One region of the Bradyrhizobium sp. CCBAU 11386 genome, then DNA from elsewhere that is predicted to be linked to it. Evidence: riboswitches for the same ligand, from Rfam matches in the RefSeq annotation. Region 1 holds a riboswitch; the other holds the start of a gene.
The links. A riboswitch is a leader RNA that binds a small molecule or an ion and turns the genes downstream of it on or off. The one in region 1 is predicted to bind S-adenosylmethionine.
Positions count from the first base shown of each region.

Region 2: linked by a shared signal. The riboswitch ahead of XI09_RS39310 (O-succinylhomoserine sulfhydrylase) and the one ahead of metX (homoserine O-acetyltransferase MetX) in region 1 are both predicted to bind S-adenosylmethionine.

Region 1 is NZ_LBKA01000193.1:8,688-12,139, forward strand. Features, by position in the region: gene hisC (histidinol-phosphate transaminase) at 1-216, opposite strand, end outside; gene XI09_RS13590 (chorismate mutase) at 249-1,097, opposite strand; SAM riboswitch at 1,314-1,393, shown strand; gene metX (homoserine O-acetyltransferase MetX) at 1,485-2,687, shown strand; gene metW (methionine biosynthesis protein MetW) at 2,702-3,364, shown strand.
Region 2 is NZ_LBKA01000257.1:237,982-241,433, forward strand. Features, by position in the region: gene XI09_RS39300 (hypothetical protein) at 1-447, opposite strand, end outside; gene XI09_RS39305 (2'-deoxycytidine 5'-triphosphate deaminase) at 725-1,861, opposite strand; SAM riboswitch at 1,942-2,021, shown strand; gene XI09_RS39310 (O-succinylhomoserine sulfhydrylase) at 2,096-3,283, shown strand; gene XI09_RS39315 (SGNH/GDSL hydrolase family protein) at 3,355-3,452, opposite strand, start outside.

The sequences.
Region 1 (3,452 bases):
AATCGCCTCGCGCAGCACGCGGGAGGTGCCTTCCGGATAGTCTTCCAGATGATCAGCCACCTTCTTGAAGGCCTCGATCGCCTTGGGCGAGGGACCGAACGGCGTCTCGTTGGCCGAGAGCTTGAACACCTTGCGGCCCGGCTCCGGCACCGGGCTCTTGCCGGGCGTGTAAGGCGCAATATCGAGAATGCCGGGGTTCGGCACGGGGCGGGACATCTTCAACTCCGGAATGGCAGGCGGCTCGTGACTTACGATTTCGACCCGGTCGGGGGCACCGTATAGCGCGTTGCGTGGCTGCCGACGAGGGCCGTGGAGCGCACCGAGGCCCCCGCCTCGATCAGGGCAGCCTTGATCTTGTCGATGCTGCTCGCGCTCGTAACCGAGACCAGCAGCGCTGCGCCGTCGAAGGCGGTATCGGGCACCGCCACGATGTCGGCGAGCGGCGACAGCGCCCGCGCGATCTCGGCATTCCACCCCGAGACGCGCACGCTGAAGGTCTCCACCTCCGTCACCAGGGCACTGTCGGCGACGCGCGAGATCGCGAACACGGGCAGCGCGGCCGGATGGTCGGCGCGTTCGACGAAAGGCAGCCGCGCGATGATCTTTGGTGCGCCTTCGGCTTCCAGCTCCAGCCACCACGGGGTCCGGCTGGAAGTCGCCGAGACCAGCGCCAGGTCGCCCTTGGATTTCGCCACCGCCTCGACCGCCGCCTGCGCGCTGAAATGCGCAACATAAGGCACGGTGAAGCCGAAATGGAATCGCACGGAATCGCGCATCGCGGGCTCGCTCACCGAGATGTCGGCATGCACCGCGAACGGTGCCTGCACGTAAGTGAACGTCGCGATGATGACGCGCCAGATGCTCTCGACCGTATCGAGCGGCAGGATGCCGCGATGACGCTCCACGATCCGCCGCATCATGTCGGCCTCGCGCGCCGGCCGGAACGCCGAGCCGACCTCCTGGGTCTGCTTCACCTGGATCAGGCGGTCGATGATGTCGCCGCGCTGCATCAGGAGGCGATGCATGCCCTCGTCGATCGCGTCGATCTCCTTGCGCAATTCCTGCAACGATGGTGGCGCGGGCGGACGTTGGGACATATCTGGCAAGTGCTGTTGAGAGGCGTTCCAATGCGGGTCGGCCAAGTCGATCGGTAAGGTCGGACCCGCTGCGGTCGATGTCTTGATTAGGCAGTCGGAGCGGCGAAAGCAAAGAGAAATGCAAAGGGAAATTGGGCCCTTTCGGCTGACGCGACAGGGACGAATTTGGTTAATCCGGACCGTATCTTGACGGAAACCGTCCAAGCCGCTAAGTTTTGCCTGTTCCGTGGTCATTTGAGCCGGCCGGCTTGCAGCCACGTTAAAAAACTCGCTAAACAGGCCGGGGACGCTTCCGATCCCGGCCGAACCTATCGTTCAGGCCGGGTTTTTCATGGCCTGATGCAAGTAGCGGTCTGAAGTCCGATCGCAAACGAGGTCGATGGTCAGATGGTTGGCGTCACGTCGATTCCCATTCCCGCGATCAGTGCCGATGAACGGTCGCACGAAGTGGATCATCCGAGTTCGCTCGTCGCACACTTCGGCGCTGATCAGCCGTTGCCGCTCGACTGCGGGGTCGATCTTTCGCCGTTCCAGATCGCCTACCAGACCTATGGCGAGCTGAACGCCGATCGCTCCAACGCAATCCTGATCTGCCATGCGCTGACCGGCGACCAGCATGTCGCCAATGTACACCCTGTCACCGGCAAGCCCGGTTGGTGGGAAACGTTGGTCGGTGCGGGCCGCCCGCTCGACCCGAGCCAATACTTCATCATCTGCGCCAATGTCATCGGTGGCTGCATGGGCTCGACCGGGCCCGCCTCGATCAATCCCGCGACCGGCAAAGTGTGGGGCCTGGATTTCCCGGTCATCACCATCCCCGACATGGTTCGCGCGCAGGCGATGCTGCTCGACCGGCTCGGCATCGACACGCTGTTCGCGGTGGTCGGCGGCTCGATGGGCGGCATGCAAGTGCTGCAATGGACGGCGGCCTACCCCAAGCGCGTGTATTCCGCGCTGGCGATTGCCTGCTCGACGCGGCACTCGGCGCAGAACATTGCTTTCCACGAGCTCGGCCGCCAGGCCGTGATGGCCGATCCCGACTGGCACAATGGCGGCTATGCCGATCGCAGCATCCATCCGCATCGTGGCCTCGCGGTTGCACGGATGGCGGCGCACATCACCTATCTCTCCGACGCCGCGCTGCACCGCAAGTTCGGCCGGCGCATGCAGGATCGCGACCTGCCGACCTTCTCGTTCGACGCCGACTTCCAGGTCGAGTCCTATCTGCGCTACCAGGGCTCGTCCTTCGTCGAGCGCTTCGACGCCAACTCCTATCTCTATCTGACGCGCGCGATGGACTATTTCGACATCGCCGGCGACCATGGCGGCGTGCTGGCGAAGGCGTTCACCGGCATCAAGACGCGCTTCTGCGTGGTCTCCTTCACCAGCGACTGGCTGTTTCCGACCTCGGAATCGCGCGCGCTGGTGCATGCGCTGAATGCGTCGAGCGCGCGGGTGTCGTTTGCCGAGATCGAGACCGATCGCGGCCATGACGCCTTCCTGCTCGACGTGCCCGAATTCTTCGACATCGCCCGCGCCTTCCTGGAATCGGCAGGCAAGGCGCGCGGACTCAACGGCAAGAATAGCTAACAAGGGTGGCCAGGATGTCAGTGCAGGAAGTGCTGCCGCTGGGCGGCCTTGACTCGGAACGATCAGGTCATTTTCGCGCCGACCATCTGCTCGTCGCCGAGATGGTCAAGCCGGGCTCGAAGGTGCTCGATGTCGGCTGCGGCGACGGCGATCTGCTCCAGCTTCTGGAGACCCGCGGCATCGATGGTCGCGGCATCGAATTGTCGCGCGAGGGCGTCAACCGCTGCGTCGCCAAGGGCCTCGCGGTGGTGCAGGGCGACGCCGACACCGACCTCGTGAACTATCCCGATGATGCCTTCGACTACGTGATCCTGTCGCAGACGCTCCAGGCGACGCGGCAGCCGCGTGTGGTGCTGGAGAATCTGCTGCGCATCGGTCGCCGCGCCATCGTCTCGTTCCCGAACTTCGGCTTCTGGAAGATGCGGCTCCAGCTCCTGATCGGCGGCCACATGCCGCGCACCGAGAACCTGCCGGCGACCTGGTACGACACCGCCAACATCCACTTCTGCACCATCAAGGATTTCGTCGAGCTCTGCGACGAGATCAACGTCAAGATGGAACGCTCGGTGGCGCTCGATCTCTATGGCCGCCCGGTGCCGCTGAACCTGCCCTGGTGGGTGTGGAACATGTTCGGCGAGCAGGGGGTGTTTCTGCTGACGCGCGGCGGAGGGAAGTAGTCCCGCCGTCATTCCGGGCCGCGCGAAGCGCGAGCCCGGAATCCATCGTACCACAGCGTTTGTCGAGCGATGGATTCCGGGCCTGCGC
Region 2 (3,452 bases), on a different contig from region 1:
GACGAAGCCGAGGCGCAGATCCCCGAGCGCAACACCGTTGTTGGCGTGCCAGCCGCGCAGCATTGCGCGAGAGACCTCGCCCGGCACGCCGCAGATCGCGGTGCCCTTCCAGATCCAGCGCGGCGGCGGATAGCGGATCCAGGCCTTAACGTCGCTCTCATACATGTATTCGACATGCACGCCGCCGATCCAGTTGGAGAGATAGTGATATTGAGCAGCCGCGACCGCCGGCGGCAGATGGCTGAGGCCGAGCTTCTCAAGCCCCGGCAGGAACCGCTCCTGCTGCTGGCGACGGAACACGCGGAAGACGAACTCCGCGGCATCCGCCGTGCCGCGACGCGTGACCACGGTCAGGATGAGGCCGGTGAAGTAGGCGTGATAGAGATCGGCGACCGCGCGCCAGCGTTTCCATTGGGCGTCCTGCGCGGAGTCGGCTGGCGTGGTCATGTTCGCTCCCGGCTTGTTGTTTTGCGGGAGTGTGTCATCGCGGATGGGACGGCGCAACATGCCACAAGCTCGGCGTCATCGCCCGCGAAGGCGGGCGATCCAGTATTCCAGAGGCGGCTGTGATTGAATCGAGACGCCGCGGCGTACTGGATTCCCCGCCTTCGCGGGGAATGACGGCGGTGGCAAATTTGCTTGGATTGTAGCCCGCATGAGCGAAGCGATATGCGGGGAAACAGCTCCCGGATGTCGCTACGCTCATCCGGGCTACGGAATAGCGCTACACCCGGAAATGCTTGCTCAGCTTCAAGCCCTGCGCCTGGTAGTTCGAGCCGATGCGCTGGCCGTACATCGCGTCGGGGCGGGCCAGCATCTTCTCGTAGACGAGGCGGCCGACGATCTGGCCGTGCTCGAGGATGAACGGCACCTCGCGCGAGCGCACCTCCAGCACGGCGCGCGATCCCAACCCGCCGGCGCCGGCATAGCCGAAGCCGGGATCGAAGAAGCCGGCATAGTGCACGCGGAATTCGCCGACCAGCGGATCGAACGGCACCATCTCCGCGGCAAAGTCGGGCGGCACCTGCACGGCCTCTTTCGAGGCGAGGATGTAGAACTCGCCGGGATCGAGGATCAGGCTGCCGTCGGGACGGGCTGAGATCGGCTCCCAGAAGTCGTCGACCGCGTAACCGGAGCGGCGATCGACATCGACCACGCCGGTGTGGCGCTTGGCGCGGTAGCCGACGAAGCCGCTGGCCTTCTCGCCGGAGAGATCGACGGAGACGGCGACGCCGCCGGACAGATCGGCATCGTCGATGTCGACGAGGCGCTCGGACGCATGCAGCGCATCGAGCTCGTCGGCATTGAGGATGGCGTCACCGGTTCTGAAGCGCACCTGCGACAGGCGCGAGCCCTCGCGCACCAGCACCGGAAACGTCTTCGGGCTGATCTCGGCATAGAGCGGGCCGTGATAGCCGGCGCCGATCATGTCGAAGCGGCGGGTGCCGTCGGCGATCACGCGGGTGAAGACGTCGAGCCGGCCCGTCGAGCTCTTCGGGTTCGCGGCCGCGACGATCTCCGGCGGCAGCGCGAGGCTTTCCAGCAGCGGCACGATGTAGACGCAGTTGGTCTCCAGTACCGCGCCGTCGGCGAGGCTGAACTCGTGCAGCTTCAACTCGTCGATGCGCTCGGCCACCGTGGCGCCGGGACCGGGCAGGAAGCTGGCGCGGACGCGATAGGCGATGTCGCCGAGGCGCAAATCGAGGCTCGCCGGCTGGATCTGGCTTTCGACGAAGTCATAGGCGGGCAGGATGAGGCCGCCCTCCGCCATCGCCGCGATCATGCGGTCGGGCAGGATACCATTGGCGTCGGCGGCGATCGTGAAACTCAACCGGGGGTCCTCGTCAGGGGTCAAACGCATCCGGACATGTGGGAAATACTGGCCTTTTACGGCTATCCGATGGACGCCTTGACGGAAAGGCCATTGCGGAATATGAGCATCACTTATCCCGTGGTGATTTGAGCCGGCCGGCTTGCAGCCACGTTAAATAAGTCGCTAAACAGGCCGGGGACCTCTGTGATCCCGGCCCGTGGATATATCCAGGCCGGTTTTTTTGTGACCGTTTTCGACGAGACGGTCATGTCGGAGGTACCTATGTCGAAGTCGCCTGCCACTTACCGTCCCGAAACCCGCCTGGTCCATTCCGGCACCCTGCGCTCGCAATTTGGCGAGACGTCGGAGGCGCTGTTTCTGACCCAGGGCTACGTCTACAACAGCGCCGAGGAGTGCGAAGCGCGGTTCAAGGGCGAGGACCCCGGCTTCATCTATTCGCGTTATTCGAACCCCACCATCGCGATGTTCGAGCGCCGCATGATCGAGCTCGAGGGCGCCGAGGCGGCGCGTTCGGCCGCGACCGGCATGGCCGCGGTGACGACCGCGATCCTGGCGCCGCTGAAGGCCGGCGACCACGTGGTCGCCTCCCGCGCGCTGTTCGGCTCGTGCCTCTACGTCATTCAGGACCTGTTGCCGCGCTACGGCATCGAGACCACGCTGGTCGACGGCCTCGATCTCGACCAGTGGCAGCGGGCCTTGCGACCGAACACCAAGACGTTCTTCCTGGAGAGCCCGACCAATCCGACGCTCGACGTGCTCGACATCCCCGGGATCGCCGAGATCGCGCACAAGGGCGGCGCGCGGCTCGTCGTCGACAACGTGTTCGCGACCCCGATCTGGCAGAGCCCGCTCGCGTTAGGGGCCGACGTCGTGGTCTATTCCGCGACCAAGCACATCGACGGCCAGGGCCGCTGCCTCGGCGGCATCATCCTGTCCTCGGAAGCCTTCATCGCCGAGCACCTCCACAATTTCATGCGCCAGACCGGGCCGTCGATCTCGCCGTTCAACGCCTGGGTTCTGCTCAAGGGCCTGGAGACGCTGGCCGTGCGCGTGCGCGCGCAGACCGACACCGCGGCCCGCGTCGCCGAGGTGCTGGCGAGCCATCCCAAAATCTCGCGGCTGATCTATCCCGGCCGCGCCGATCATCCGCAGGCGGCGCTGGTGAAGAAGCAGATGCGCGGCGGCTCGACGCTGGTCGGCTTCGAGGTCAAGGGCGGCAAGGCGGCCGCGTTCCGCGTGCTCAACGAGCTCAAGCTTGCGAAGATCTCGAACAATCTCGGCGACGCCAAGAGCCTCGTCACGCATCCGGCGACCACGACGCATCAGCGCCTGAAGCCGGAAGACCGCGCCGCGCTCGGCATCAGCGAGGGTTTCATCCGCTTCTCGGCAGGGCTCGAGCACGCGGACGATCTGATCGAGGATCTGACGGCGGCGCTGGAGAAGGCGTGAGGGGCGAATAGCGAGTAGCGAATGGCGAGTAGAAATCCCCATTCGCTATTCGCCATTCCCCATTCGCTTCCCTACATCGGCCGGTACGCCCGCACATCCCCGGGCACGTTGACCCCGAGCTTGATCTGGCCGACGGAGCGGATGATGTCGTCGCCGAGCAGCTGGGCGA